Regions from separate parts of the Geobacillus sp. CAMR5420 genome, predicted to be linked through region 1. Evidence: riboswitches for the same ligand, from Rfam matches in the RefSeq annotation. Region 1 holds a riboswitch; the other holds the start of a gene.
The links. Region 1 has a riboswitch for cobalamin ahead of DI44_RS05670 (ABC transporter substrate-binding protein). Riboswitches for the same ligand answer to the same signal wherever they lie in the genome.

Region 1 (7,386 bases):
GTCGGCTCCAAGATGCCGACGCGCCGGCCGGCAAGCAGCGCGGCCAACAAATAAATCGCCTCCGCTGCCCCGTTCGTCACCAGCACTTGTCCGGGTCGAATCTGCTCCTGCTTGGCAACGAGCTCCCTGAGCGCCTTCGCTTCCGAATCCGGATACTCACCGGCCCAGCGAATCCATTCCTCGCCGTTCGGCCAAGCCGACGGCGGCAGTCGATATGGGTTCGTATTGACGCTGAAATCAATGTATTCGTTCGGAGGGGCCAATCCGCATTGCTCATACAACGCGAGCGGATTCGCCCCATGCGCCGGCCAACGCAACGATCATCCCCCCGATCCATAGCAGCAATAACGTAAAGGCGAGCACCGTTCTGATCATGATGCCGACCGCCTGGCGAATATGAACCGAGCGCAGCAGAACATCGGGATCGCCGAGTGTCGGCCGCTCAGAGACGACGCCGCCATATGTATTCGTCCCGCCCAGCTGCACCCCAAGCAATCCAGCCATCGCCGCCTCGAGCCAGCCGCTGTTCGGGCTTGGGTGGCGGCGGGCATCGCGAAACAAGATCGACAGCGCCAAACGAAGGCGGCGGCCGCCGCAAACCAACACCATCACGAGCGCCGTCAGCCGCGCCGGAATGTAGTTGAGCGCATCGTCCAGCCGGGCGGCCGCCCAGCCAAATTCGCGATACGTTTCATTTTTATAGCCGAGCATCGAATCGCACGTGTTCACTGCCCGGTACAGCATGGCAAGCGGCGCGCCGCCCAAGGCCGCGTAAAAGAGCGGAGCCGTGATGCCGTCGCTCGTATTTTCCGCCACCGTTTCGACGCAGGCGCGGGTGATGCCGGCCTCATCGAGCCGCTCGGTGTCACGGCCAACGATCATCGACAGCGCCCGCCGCGCCTCGGGAAGATCGCCCGCTTCAAGCGGCCGGCGCACATCCTCAGCCGCTTCAGCGAGGCTTTTGGTCGCAATGGTGGTGAAAATGAGCGCCGCCTCGATCGCCACCCCCACGTACACGGACAGCGCGTAGCCCACATAAACGACCAACGCCGACAACCCGTAGACGGCGGCCAACACGACCGCCACGGCCGCCGCCCCTTTCGCCCGCCGCTTTGTTCCTTGATTCCAGCGGCGGTCCAACCACGCAATCAGCGTTCCCATCCCGCGCACAGGGTGCGGCAGCCAGCGCGGGTCGCCAAGCAGCGCATCCAACAGCAAAGCCAACGTCATTGCCAGCAAATGCGTCATCGCCGCCCCCTCCGCCGCTTGTAGCGGTCAAGCGCCTCGATCGTCGCTTCATACACGAGCCGACCGATCGTGCGCCCGAGTTCCGTCGCCGTTCCGGCATAGGCAAACGTCGGCCCGGTTTGCGTCGCCGCCACGGCGAGCGAATCGGTCGACGTGCCGGTGGCAAGCGTCCCTGTTTCCGGGTCGCAAACCGAACAGTCGGCGAGCGCTTTTACCTTCGCTTCCGTCGCCGTCATCATCGCCTGGACAAACGCCGCTTCCGTCAGCACTCCGTCAATGACAATCACCATATTGATCGTTCCCGGCCTTGCCGCAAGCGGCTTATGCTGCCACGCTCGAGCGGCATCAACCGCATTGCCGACGCCAGCGGTCGCCATGACCGCCACCGAAAACGCTTCCCCTTCTTTCTGAAGCCAAACGGCATCACGGACATCAACCGCCGTCATCATGCCGATCGTTCGTTCCAGCGAAAACCCGTGCTGCTCCAAATAGCGGCGCATGTCTCCTTCCGCATCGCCGCAATCGTAATCCAACCCGACTTGGCGATTGACAAAATGGGTCGCCCATTGAAACCCAGCGCCGATCAATGCCGAGGACAGGACGCGAAGCGGCTGGCAGGAAGCCAGAACAGCGGCGTCATCAAGAAAGAACAAACGCAGCCCGCCGGCCGACGATTCTTCTTGTTTCCCTTTCGGCACGAACGAAAACATCGGCTTTGCCGTCGCCGGATGGGCCAGACGCACAATCGGCGCGGCAAACACTTCCTCAAGCAGCGCCGGCGTCATCACATCTGTCGGCGTTCCAAGCGCCGCTGTTTTTCCTTCTTTTAACACAAGCACCCGGTCGCAATATAAGCTAGCGACGTTCATATCGTGAAAGACGGCGACGACCGTCAAGCCGCGGGAGCGGGCAGCTTCCGCGAGCCGGTCCAAAAGCCGGACTTGGCCGCTCACATCCATATGGTTCGTCGGCTCATCCAGCAAGAGCAGCTGCGGCTTTTGGGCAAGCGCCCGCGCCAAATAGGCGCGCTGCCGCTCGCCGCCGCTTAGCCGCTCAAGCGGCTCATCGATTTTGTCAGCCAAGCCGACCGCACGAAGCGCTTCTTGAACCGCCGCTTCATCCTCTTTCGTCCACGTCGGAAACAAGCCGCGCTGATGGGCGTAGCGGCCGAGCGCCACCGTTTCTCTCACCGTATAGCCGGCCGCCGCCTCCACTGTCTGCGGCAGGACGGCGGCAAACCGCGCCCATTGCTTCGCAGACAGCGCCAAAAGCGGCTGGCCATGAATCTTGATCTCACCGCTGGCAAGCGGAAGCTCTTTGCAAATGAGTTTCAGCAGCGTCGTTTTTCCGCTGCCGTTCGGCCCCACGATGCCAAAAAGCTCCCCTTTTTCCACGGAAAACGTCACACGATCAAGCACTTGCTTTGATCCATACCGATGCGATACGGCCCGCACCTCGAGCATCATCATCCCATCTTTCGCTTCATTTTTCGGAAAAACAAGACGGCAAATAGCGGGGCGCCGATCAGCGCGGTGATGACGCCGATCGGCAGTTCGCGCGGTTCGATGATCGTCCGCGCCGCCACATCGGCAAGCACAAGAAACGCCCCGCCGTACAAGAGCGATAGCGGCAAGAGCACCCGGTAGTTTGGCCCGCACACAAGCCGAACCATATGCGGAACAACGAGCCCAACAAAACCGATCGTCCCGGACACCGACACCGCCGCGCCGGTGAGCAGCGCCGCCGCCGTCAAAATGATGACTTTTCGGCGCGTAACATCAACGCCGACATGAAGCGCCGCCGCCTCGCCAAAAGCAAACGCGTTCAACTCGCGGCCGTTGGCGAGAAGCACCGCCGCGCCGATGAGAAAAAACGGCAACAAAAGCCCGCTGTATTTCCAGCCGCGCATCGCGACGCTCCCCATCAGCCATGAGATGATTTGCCGCAATTCTTCCCCGGTCAAAGCGATCATCAGTGAAATGAAGGCGCTGAAAAACGCGCCGAAGATAATGCCGGCTAAAATGATCGTCTCAACCGACAGCTGCGGCTCAACCGCGCGAGTGAACGCCAAAACGGCGACAAGCGTCGCCATGCCGCATAAAATGCTCACGATCGGCAGCGTGAACGTGCCAAAGAGCGGCCATTGCCAGCCGAGAAAGATGACGAGCACCGCCCCGACCGAGGCGCCGGACGAGACGCCGAGCGTGTACGGATCGGCGAGCGCATTTTTCAGCAACCCTTGGAACGCCGCGCCAGCCAGTGCCAATGACGCCCCGACCAAAAAAGCGAGCACGACGCGCGGCAAGCGGATCGCCATCACGATCGGCACCCAATCGGCCGGAATGTCAGACGGAAGCGGCATACCAAACCATTCGGACGCAAGAATGCGAACAATAGAAGAAAAGGGAATCGACAGCGATCCTGTCGATATCCCTACGAGCAACGATAACATGGCCGCCGTGACGGCCAATATATACATCCACGTTTTACTTGAACACATCCGGGTAAATGGCTTTGGCAAGTTCCTCGACCCCTTCGACAAGGCGCGGACCCGGGCGGCTTACTAAGTCGGTGTTGACGTCATACACCCGCTTGTTTTTCACCGCCGGCACGTCTTTCCAAGCGGCGCGCGCAAACACTTGCTTCGCTCCGCCGTATGTCGTGATGATAACGTCCGGCTTATAGGCCACTGCTTTTTCTTCCGTCACCATCGGCCAGCCTTCCAAGCTGCCGGCGACGTTTTTCGCTGAAATCACTTGAAGCATCTCATCCATAAACGTCCCTTTGCCGGCCGTATACAGCTGCGGCGGCGGCGACACTTCAATCCAGACGTTCGCTTGTTTGTCCGCCGGGATTTGTTTCGCTTTTTCTTGAATTTGCGCAAGCTTCTCTTTCATATCCTTAATCACTTGCTTCGCTTTGTCTGTCGTCCCGGTCGCTTTGCCGATCAATTCGATGGACGCATACACATCGTCGAACGACTTCGCGTCATTCACGACAAGCACGGTGATGCCGGCGTCTTTCAATTGCTTGAGGCCATCGCGCGAGTTATGGGCGCTTGACGCGTGGGCCAAGACAAGATCCGGTTTGAGCGAAATGATTTTCTCGACGTTGAATTCCATGCCGCCGATTTTCGTTTTCGTTTTGACGTCTTCCGGATAATTGTCAAAATCGCTGACGCCGACGATCTTATCGCCCAACCCCAACGCATAGGCGATTTCCGTATTGCTTGGGATGAGCGAGACGATCTTTTTCGGTTCCGCTTTGATCATGACATCCTCGCCAAGCCCGTCTTTCACCGTCACCGGAAACGCCGCTTGTTCCGTTTTCGGTTCTTCTTTTTTCGCAGGCTCGGTGCTGCCATTCGCCCCGCCGCAGCCGACGAGCACGGCGGCCAAAAGGAAGAACACCGCCACCACCGCCGGCCATGTCCAACGTTTCATCCGTCATTCCCCCTTCAGTGATGTATGTACAATAAAAAACGCCCATTCCGCCTAAATCTGGGAATGAGCGCGAAACAGACCGCCAATGGGCACAACAATGCCCTGTACGACTGTTTCCGCGTCTCACCCCCCGAAGATTCGGAAACTGCGGCAAGCAAGGCAGGTCTACTGGCTCATGCTTCATCCTACTCTGAAGCCTTCCCGTACGGAAAACAGCGCAAGCCATCTGTCCGTACAGTGGCGATTTCATTTCGTCCGCATTGACAGTTGCGGGGACAGCTCCGGATTCCCACCGGATTCCCTATTAAGCCGTTTCGGCACCTTGCTGCGAATGGATTCAGTTATGGGATATGGACATTTTTATAATAATGCAGCGTTTAGCATTTGACAACTATGAATTTACAGCACTTCACCTTCCCACTCTTGCAGACAATCGAGATGGATTCATAACCCATGTTTCATACGGAACAGAGCATTCCCTTTTCATCGCATCGAGCACCCGCGATTTCAAATGCGGCCATGTCACATATTCATCAATATTCGACTCATCGATCAACACAAACTTCGCCTTTTGAATTTCCTCAGGCTGGGGAGAAACGTTTCCTTTCACATATGTCGCTTTAAATACAATGTTTATGATATTTTTAGTTTCATTGTAATACACGCCGCTGACCCCGATGAGACGGATGTCAACGCCAGTCTCTTCATACACCTCGCGATGAACGGCCCGATCGAGCGGCTCGCCTGGTTCAACTTGTCCGCCCGGCATTTCCCACGTATCGGAGCGGTCATAGCTTTTAACAAGCAAAACCTCTCCCGTGTCATTCGTAATATAGGCTGAAACGGTGATAATGGCTTGTTGGTGTTTATCCATCAAGCTCTCCTCCTACATCGCGGAATGATCCTAGCCCTCTCCTGCAGAAAAAAAGCAGCTGCCCCATCTATACTGCCATCTTGAAAAAAATAAGGAAAATCCGTGGTGCTAGTTGAACATTAACGCCTCACGTGATGACACAGCGCAAGAGGGACAAGATCTCCACAACAGCATAGGCATGATGTTGTCCGTGCCTCGCTAGTTGGTGACGGATCTATTAGAAAAACTCTATTTAACGGAAAAACGGAGCAACCGACAACAACAGTTATATCGAGAGCGTTCAGGGAACATCTCCCTAGTGAATAAGTTTCCAATGACATACTGATACCCTGCTCGTTCCGAAGTAAAACAAAACAACTTTCCAAGAATATGAATGGCGATTATGACCCATTTCCTTGCTTTAACAAATGACGATTTCAGCGCTACAATACATTTAGAGCCGCCAGACAGTTGCGCTGATACCAAGAACAAGATCGCCGTATATTGCTTTTGAATTTCCGCTTGATCCGTTGTAAAATGAAGACGCTCTTGTATGGGATTTCTCCTTTCTAATGTTAGGTGAGCACTTTCATTTTAAAAGGAGATTTTCATACAAGGACTATTTTTATGCTCGTCTGATTTTATCTAGCACCACGGGTAACTAAACATCATGCAATACATATCTTTTTATATATATTCAGAATTTAACTTCTTCTTATAATTGATAACGCGGTAAAAATAGAGTGTAAATTAAAAATTTCCAATAATGATTTATAATTGTACATGTAACAGATAGCAATGAAATCTATACCAACGCGGCTGCTCTACCCCGTTAATCTTTAATTGATCAAATACCCATTCAACGCATTATGGAGATCAAACAGACACTTTTCAAATCCAGTTTTCAAGAAGACAGCAATCACATAACCATAGGCACCTTTTGTTTCTCCACTATTCCAGCGGTTAATCGAGAAAACAAAAAGAATTCTCACTTGTTCAACCGTTCTTTATACCTTTAAACTAGTAATACCGAGTTGAAATGACCCATTTTGTTTGGAGATCATACTACAAGAATGTTTCAAAGGGCCGTACCATCCACCATGATCACTTTCAGAGATTAAACACATACATCGTTTAAGAGATGATGATGAACATCAGAAAATTCTTACTTTTGAAAGCATCGGCTGGTCCTTGAAAAGGTGGACAGATGAGAGACTCATAAATACATCAAAAATAGCAAAAACAGCGGAAGATGTTCATCAACTGCTACAAAGAATCGATCGTAAAGCACGTTTTCCAAAATAAACATTTAATCAATTGCCTTTTTAGACACCTGTGATCTTCCCGCCACATAAGGTATTTCCAGAAAAAAGTTGATCGATGCATCGAAATAAAGCCTCTAAAAGAGGAGCGATTTCATCGGTGTATTCGATCAAAGAATTGGAACTCTTGATAGTGTCACCCCTTTGAAGTTTTTTAGTAACTGTATATGATTCCCAATAAGAGTGGATTTTTTGTGTCCCTTTATTCATCCGTTATGCGTTTTGCAACCCGTTCCTTGATTTAAAATAATCTCGTTTTAGAATAGAGTATATAGCCATATCCCTAAATTTACCTTTAATATACCAATGTTCTCTCATAACCCCTTCAAATTGCATCCCTAACTTTTGTAAAACTCTTAAAGATTGAACATTTTCAATCATAGCAAATGCCTCAATTCTGTTTAATTCCATCTTGTCAAAACCAAATTCAATGATTTTATTAGCCGCTTCAACTGCTAATCCCTTCCCCCAATACTTATACGATAAAACAAAACCTATCTCAGCTTTATGATGATTGGGT
Region 2 (7,386 bases), on a different contig from region 1:
AAAACGTTTGACGCCATACTCGTTTGGGATGAAAACGAGAAGAAATTGTCGTTTCAGTTTCCGAAGCGGTGACGAAGGCAACAGGCGTTGGGGGACGGGAGGTTTGGCGAAAAGGCGGACCGATGGCGGCCCGCCTTTTTTTGCCCTTTACTCCGTTCGCGGCTCTTGAATCCGCTCCATCAACCGCTCCGGCTCGCTCGGCGCGGCAAAGCCGAACTGCCTGTACAGCCCGTGCGCGTCTTTGGTCGCGAGCATCACCTTGCGGACAGCGGCGACATCAGGATGGGCGAGCACGCATGATAACAGCCATTTCCCGAGACCTTGCCCACGGTATGCTTCATCGATGAACACGTCGCACAGATAGGCGAACGTCGCCCGGTCGGTGATGACGCGCGCCATGCCAATTTGCCTGTCGCCGTGAAAAAGGGAAAAGCAGAGCGAATGGTCAAGCGATTTGAGGATCGTTTCGCGGCTGCGCTCATTCGCCCAATACGAGCGGGCAAGGAAGTCAAACACGCGCTCAAGCTGGACGCGGCGGCGGTCCGTCGTCACGGTAAATGGGCCGTTTTCGTAATCGATGATCGTCCACATGATCTGGCCTCCTTTTTCTCAAATGATACACCGAATCGGGTCAAATGGGAACGATTTTCGTTTTTATTAACCGTAATAACATTATGTAAAGAATGAGTTCCCCCTGGCTCCCTGAAGGCGGGTCAATGACGGGGCAAACGACGGCAGGCGGCAATGCGGCCAGGGCGGTCTGGATAATCGGTGAACACACCGTCCACGCCCATGGCGCATAGGCGAGCGAGATCGTGTGGTTCATTGACGGTATAGACGTGAACCATGAGCCCGCGGCCATGGGCGGCGCGCACCCACTCTTCGGTGACGGCTGAGAGCGGCAAGCCGATGCCATCGGCATAGACGGCGATTTGTTGCAGCAGCTCGTCGCGGCCGCTGTGCGCTTCCTTCTCGCCGACCAATTGAATGAGCCGAATGCCGTGCGGGATGAGCGGCCGGAGCGCTTGCAAGCTTTCCGGGTGGAACGATTGAAACATGACGCGGCGCTGTTGCAGGAAACCGTGTTTTTTCAATAGATGGACGACCGCCTCTTCGATGCCGGGCTGTTTCGTTTCGATGTACAACGGGGCTTCCACACGCTCCGCTTTCAGCATCTGAATCACCTCATCAAGCGTCGGGATGCGCTCGCCGGCAAAGCGTGGATGAAACCACGACCCGGCATCCAGCCGCCTCAGTTCAGCGAACGAAAAATCATTTACCCGCCACGGAGCACGGCGCGGATAGACCGTTTCGGCATTTGTCGTCCGGGCGAGCGTCGCATCATGCAGGGCAACGAGCTTCCCGTCTTTCGTTGACCGCACATCGACTTCGATATAATCGGCATTCATGCGGGCGGCGAGGCGGTAGGATGAGAGCGTATGCTCCGGCGCGTATCCGGACGCGCCGCGGTGGGCGATGACGGCGGTTTTCGGCTGGCTGGATGGCTGCCAGGCAGCCGCGGCCGCTAAGACGATCGGCAACGATAACAAAAACAATGTGCAAAGATAGAAGCGAAAAACCGTGATCCGGCGCATATACATCTCTCCCCTTCCAGTTATCATATCGGGAAAACAAGTGCGAGGGAAAAACGAGGTGATATAGTGGGGAAAGGATGCTTGTACCGATAGTTTCGCACATCAAGCAAAGGGATATTCAGTTTGATGCATAAAGTGCGTTATCATGCCGCATACTGTAAACGACAACAAAACGTTGGGCTATAGCCAAGCGGTAAGGCAACGGACTTTGACTCCGTGATGCGCTGGTTCGAATCCAGCTAGCCCAGCTGAACGTCTGGTCAAACCGGAGGGGCTTTGAGCCGGTGAAAACGGTCTCCGCTATATATCGGCGCGGGGCCGTTTTTTATGGTTTCAATGCGATCGGTGGAATACATCGAAGCGATTGACGGCCACACAATGGTTTGGTTCACATCGCCGCGTTCGTGTCAGTCGTTCGAATGAAAGATCGTCGACAAAAAACTGCTGAGGCAGAAGGATTTTGGCGAATGACGGCGAATGCAAAACATGAAAGGGGAGAGCGACAATGAAAACAGCCGATTTATGCGATCAATTTTTAGACGAGTTGCAAGTATGCGAGTTGCCGTTCCAATCGTACGGCGGAAAGCGGGCGTTTTCCGGGCCGATTGCGACGGTCGATGTGTTTGAAGACAACGTCCTTGTCCGAGAAGCGCTGGAGACGGTGCCGCCGGGGACGGTGCTCGTGGTCGATGGAAAAGGCTCGCGCCGCGTCGCGCTATTAGGCGACCGGCTGGCGCAAATCGCTTGCGAGAGGGGGCTTGCTGGCGTCATCATCCACGGCTGCATCCGCGATTCAGCGGAAATTGGCGCCATGCCGATTGGCGTGATGGCGATCGGCACATGCCCGGTGAAAAGCAAAAAAGAGGGAAAAGGCTCACGCGACGTTGCGCTCGAGTTTGGCGGCGTCCGCTGGGAGCCAGGGGCGTACGTGTACGCTGATGCGGACGGCGTTGTCGTCGCCAACAAAGATTTGTTGGCGAAAAATGGTTGACGGCTGCGGTCGAGTCTCGTTCAATACAACGAACAGGTTGAGGCGATGGAGATGGAATGGCAGGAAGTGCGTTCATTGTATCCAAATCAATTTGTGAAATTACAAGTATTAAAGTCCCATTTAGAGGGAGATCAAGAAATCATTGAAGAGGTGGCTGTTATCGGAACGGTTTCGGACAAGGATGCAACTCGTGAGTTGCTGCAATCGAAAGGGAATCAGCTTGTTTATCATACTAGCCACAAGGAGATTGTTTTAAAAGTTCGGGGAGCGATTGGCCTGAGAGGGAAATTTCATTATGCAGATTGAATATCGTGAAGGCTTGCTGTTTGCATCGATCGAAATCGTTTATCAAGGAAGGTCTAAGTTGATTCATAATATGGTGATTGATACTGGTGCGGCGAAAACAGTGATTTCTCAAAATGCAGTAGAAGATATTCATTTGCGGGTAGAGCCGGGCGATCGTATTGTGGCTTATTACGGAATCGGTGGGAAAGAGTACGCGTTTACAAAAAAATTAGACTGTATTCAGCTAGATTCTTTCCAGCTAAGAGAGTATGAAATTGATTTTAGCGGGATGGACTATGAGGGGATTAACGGTTTGTTAGGATTGGATATATTGCTGGGCGCTGGATTTGTCTTAGACCTGGACAAGTTGGAGATGTATCGTTCTGGTTGAAATGGAACGCCCGCTCGAAATGCCAAAAAGAAGGAAAAGGCGCCCGCGACGTTGCGCTCGAGTTTGGCGGCGTCCGCTGGGAGCCAGGGGCGTACGTGTACGCTGATGCGGACGGCGTTGTCGTCGCCAACAAAGATTTGTCGGCAAAAAACGGTTGACGGCAACGCATTGGTTGTACTACGATGAAAACGGATGCTTGTTCCATGACAGCGCATATATGGCGGTAAGACAAACAAGGTGCCTAAGCCTGCTTAAGGGCTTGGGTGAAAAGGGAAGCCCGGTGAAAATCCGGCACGGTGCCCGCCACTGTGATGGAGAGCTTTGCGGCAACAAGTCACTGAAGGATGCTTCGGGAAGACGCCGCCAAGCGATGATCCTAAGTCAGGAGACCTGCCTTGTTTGGATCGGACGGATGCCTACGGGACTATAGGCAGACGTGCGGGAGAATGACGGCTTTAGGGGCCCTGTTTGGGCCGTTTACGGCTTTCGTATACATTTTTCTGCACCTCTGCTGTAGAGGTGCTTTTTCTTTTGTCGAAAAACCGTCCGTCTGCCGCATTTCATTCTACCATTCTAGCAAAAGGGGGGATTTGGTGGCGACGTGGGATTTGCGGGGAATGAAGCATCATGTGCTCATTTGCAACGGAGGGACGTGCCTCCGCCATGGCGGAGATGACGTGACAACCGCGGTGCGCGAGGAGATCGCCCGCCTCGGGCTTGACGATGCTGTCCATACAACAAGGACGCGCTGCAACGGACGATGCCAAGACGCGTGCGTGATGATCGTCTATCCACAAGGCGTTTGGTATCGACAGATGACGCCGGAGCGGGCAAAGGAGGTTGTGCGCGCCCATTTGGATGAGGGGCTGCCTCTTTTGGAATGGGCGACGTATGAATACGAAGGCGAATTGGTGTTGACGCCGGCCGGCCTGCGGGAGGCGCCAAGCGGAAAACGAAAAACCGAACATAGCGTGAAAGGAGTGAAGGGATAAATGAAGAGAGCGGTTCGATGGAGCGGAATGGCGGCTTTATTCACTGCTTATTTTTGGTTGACGAATGAAAATGAAGCGTATGCCATGCACATTATGGAAGGATTTTTGCCTGTCAAATGGGCGCTGTTTTGGTGGCTGCTGTTTTTGCCGTTCTTTGTGTTCGGATTGCGGCGGCTTGTGCATACGCTGAAGCAGCACCCCGAACATAAGCTTCTGATGGCGTTAGCTGGTGCGTTTACGTTTGTATTGTCGGCGCTGAAAATTCCATCCGTCACCGGCAGCAGCTCGCATCCGACCGGGATCGGCTTCGGCTCGGTTTTGTTTGGACCATGGGTGATGGTGGTGATCGGCACAGTCGTTCTTCTCTTTCAAGCGCTGCTTCTTGCCCACGGAGGAGTGACGACGCTTGGGGCCAATGCGATGTCGATGGCGATCGTCGGCCCGTTCGTCGCGTACGGAGTGTATCAACTGTGCCGAAAAGGGGCGGTATCCAATCGAGCGGCTTTGTTTCTTGCCGCTTGTTTGTCTGATTTGGCTACATATGTCATGACGTCCCTGCAGCTTGCCTTGGCGTTTCCGTCTCCTGATGGGGGAGTCACCGCCTCGTTTTTGAAATTCGCCGGCATTTTTGCCATTACTCAAGTGCCGTTGGCGGTGACGGAAGGCATCATAACGGTAATCGTCTGGAACTGGCTTTCCTCCTATCAAGCTTCTCCGCTGTTCCAAAAGGAAAAGGGGGCGTAATGCGATGAAGAAAAATGGCTTGCTCGTGTTGCTGGCTGCTTTGCTTGTCATCATTCCGCTTTGGTGGGCGCGCGGATCGGAATTCGGTGGAACGGACGATCAGGCGGAAAAAGCCATTCAAACGCTCAACCCGCATTACCGGCCGTGGTTTGAGTCGATCTTCACCCCTCCAGGCGGCGAAGTCGAAACGCTTCTGTTCTCGCTGCAAGCCGCGCTTGGCGCCGGCGTGATCGGCTACGTCGTCGGGTTGTACAAAGGGCGTTCGGAGCGGAAAAACAACCATGATTCGCGAGTTTGACCGTTGGGCGTATGACAACCGGCTGCGGGCATGGCGGGCGGAGTGGAAGCTGATCGTGGCGTTTGTTATGCTTGCCGTTGTCATGATGGGCGGCTGGCGCGAACAATGGCTTGTGCTCATCGGAATGGCGTATTGGATTGTCGCTCGCGCACGAGTGCCGTTTTCCGTGTATGGAAAAGCGATGCTCGCCGCCTCCGTTTTTTTAGGGCTCAGCCTGCTGACGCTCGTTGTGTCCGTGTCGGTTCCTTTTCAAATAACTTTCATCGACAGCCAGCTGCAGCCGGCTGCAAAGCTCGCCGTTCGCTCCCTTGCCGCCTGGTCGTGCTTGTTTTTCCTTCTCATTACGACGCCGGCGCCGGACTTGATTGCGGTGCTGAGGCGAATGCGGCTGCCGGCGGCGCTCGTGGAACTTTGTTTTCTTATGTATCGCTTTATCTTTTTGCTCGAGCAGGCGGCCGCAGAGCTGATGCTGGCATTGCGGGCCCGCAGCGGAGGAACGCATTGGCGGCATGGCGGGATGCTGATGTACCAACTGTGGGTGAAAACGTGGCAGTCGTATGAAGCGTTCAGCCGTTCGCTTGCGGCGCGTGGAGGCGTCGCGTCGGCCGGGCATACGCATCAGCGGGAAAAAGCGCATGTGCCTCTTGTCGATGTTGCGGCCGGCATCATCATGGCTTTGCTGCTTGGGTGGACATGGTGGAAAGGGTGAAAACGTTGCTGCTGCGGATGGAACGAGTGAAATACGCTTATCAAGCAGAACGGTATGTGCTGAATGGGATTGATTGGGAAATTCCAGAGCGAAAAAAATGCGCCTTGATCGGGCCAAACGGCTGCGGCAAAACGACGTTGTTTCTTCATTTGAACGGGCTGCTGCGGGCGCAGGAAGGAGCGGTGTATTGGAAAGGGCGCAACATGTACGAACGCGGCGCCGATTGGGCGCAATGGCGGCGTGAAGTCGGCATCGTCTTCCAAAACCCGGAGCACCAAATCCTCGCCCCGCTAGTGCGTGATGAATTGGCGATCAGCTTAGTCCATGCCGGAATCGATCGAGAAAAAATGGGGGAGGCGCTTGCCGCGATTACGGCGGAATACCATCTTCAATCTTGGCTGGACCGTCCGACCCATCAATTCAGTCTGGGACAGAAAAAATGGCTGACGCTCTGCTGTGCGATGGCGGCCAAACCGGACTTGCTCGTATTGGACGAACCGACCGCCTATTTGGATCAGCATCAGACAAAGCAGTTTCTCAAACAAATTGATGCCATTCACCGAGCGGGGACGACCGTGTTGATCGCCACCCATGACATGGATTTCGTCTGGCAGTGGGCGGATGTCGTCGCGGTCATGCACGAAGGGCGGATCGTGATGCAGGGGGCGCCCGAGGACGTATTCGCCGACCGCCAGCGGCTGCTGGACATTCGCTTGGATGTTCCGCTGTTTGTGCGGCTTTGGCAAGCGTGGCGGCCAGAGGAAAAGATCGTCCCCCGATGTGTTGCGCCGTGAAAGGGACATGAGCGGCGAATGTGGTGTGAAAAATGGGGGCTAGGCGGCAAAAGGAGGGATCATGATGAGCGGCAAATTGCTCATTGTCGGCTTTGGCCCGGGAAGCGTCGACCATATGACGAAACGGGCTCGGGAAGCGATTGAAGAAAGCGACGTCATCATCGGCTACAAAACGTACATCGAACTTGTGCGCGATCTGATTGTCGGAAAGGAAATCATCAGCACCGGCATGACGGAAGAGGTGAGCCGCGCCCAAGCGGCGGTGAAGTGGGCGGAGCGCGGCAAAACGGTCGCCGTCATCTCCAGCGGCGACGCCGGGTTGTACGGCATGGCCGGGCTCGTGTATGAAGTGTTGATTGAAAAAGGGTGGACGAAAGACAGCTCGATTGAAGTCGAGGTCATCCCCGGCATTTCCGCGATCCATTCGTGCGCCGCTTTGCTTGGAGCGCCGATTATGCACGATGCCTGTACGATCAGCTTGAGCGACCATTTGACGCCGTGGGAGCTGATTGAAAAGCGGATTGACGCCGCGGCGGCGGCCGATTTTGTCATTGCGTTGTACAATCCGAAAAGCGGGCGGCGCACTC

Region 2: linked by a shared signal. The riboswitch ahead of DI44_RS07695 ((2Fe-2S) ferredoxin domain-containing protein) and the one ahead of DI44_RS05670 (ABC transporter substrate-binding protein) in region 1 are both predicted to bind cobalamin.

Annotation. Positions count from the first base shown of each region.
Region 1 covers NZ_JHUS01000050.1:98,830-106,215, forward strand. Annotated here, with positions in the region: gene cobD (threonine-phosphate decarboxylase CobD) at 1-317, opposite strand, end outside; gene cbiB (adenosylcobinamide-phosphate synthase CbiB) at 274-1,248, opposite strand; gene DI44_RS05680 (adenosylcobinamide amidohydrolase) at 1,245-2,717, opposite strand; gene DI44_RS05675 (iron ABC transporter permease) at 2,714-3,748, opposite strand; gene DI44_RS05670 (ABC transporter substrate-binding protein) at 3,735-4,691, opposite strand; cobalamin riboswitch at 4,832-5,031, opposite strand; gene DI44_RS05665 (NUDIX hydrolase) at 5,101-5,565, opposite strand; gene DI44_RS05660 (GNAT family protein) at 7,080-7,386, opposite strand, start outside.
Region 2 covers NZ_JHUS01000039.1:84,635-92,020, reverse strand. Annotated here, with positions in the region: gene DI44_RS07655 (DNA topoisomerase III) at 1-72, shown strand, start outside; gene DI44_RS07660 (GNAT family N-acetyltransferase) at 148-591, opposite strand; gene DI44_RS07665 (glycerophosphodiester phosphodiesterase family protein) at 714-1,595, opposite strand; tRNA gene DI44_RS07670 (tRNA-Gln) at 1,772-1,843, shown strand; gene rraA (ribonuclease E activity regulator RraA) at 2,101-2,586, shown strand; gene DI44_RS07680 (hypothetical protein) at 2,638-2,892, shown strand; gene DI44_RS07685 (retropepsin-like aspartic protease) at 2,882-3,262, shown strand; partial or broken gene DI44_RS07690 (hypothetical protein) at 3,202-3,420, shown strand; cobalamin riboswitch at 3,481-3,675, shown strand; gene DI44_RS07695 ((2Fe-2S) ferredoxin domain-containing protein) at 3,856-4,254, shown strand; gene DI44_RS07700 (energy-coupling factor ABC transporter permease) at 4,282-4,998, shown strand; gene DI44_RS07705 (energy-coupling factor ABC transporter substrate-binding protein) at 5,003-5,296, shown strand; gene DI44_RS07710 (CbiQ family ECF transporter T component) at 5,280-6,005, shown strand; gene DI44_RS07715 (ABC transporter ATP-binding protein) at 5,990-6,799, shown strand; gene cobJ (precorrin-3B C(17)-methyltransferase) at 6,864-7,386, shown strand, end outside.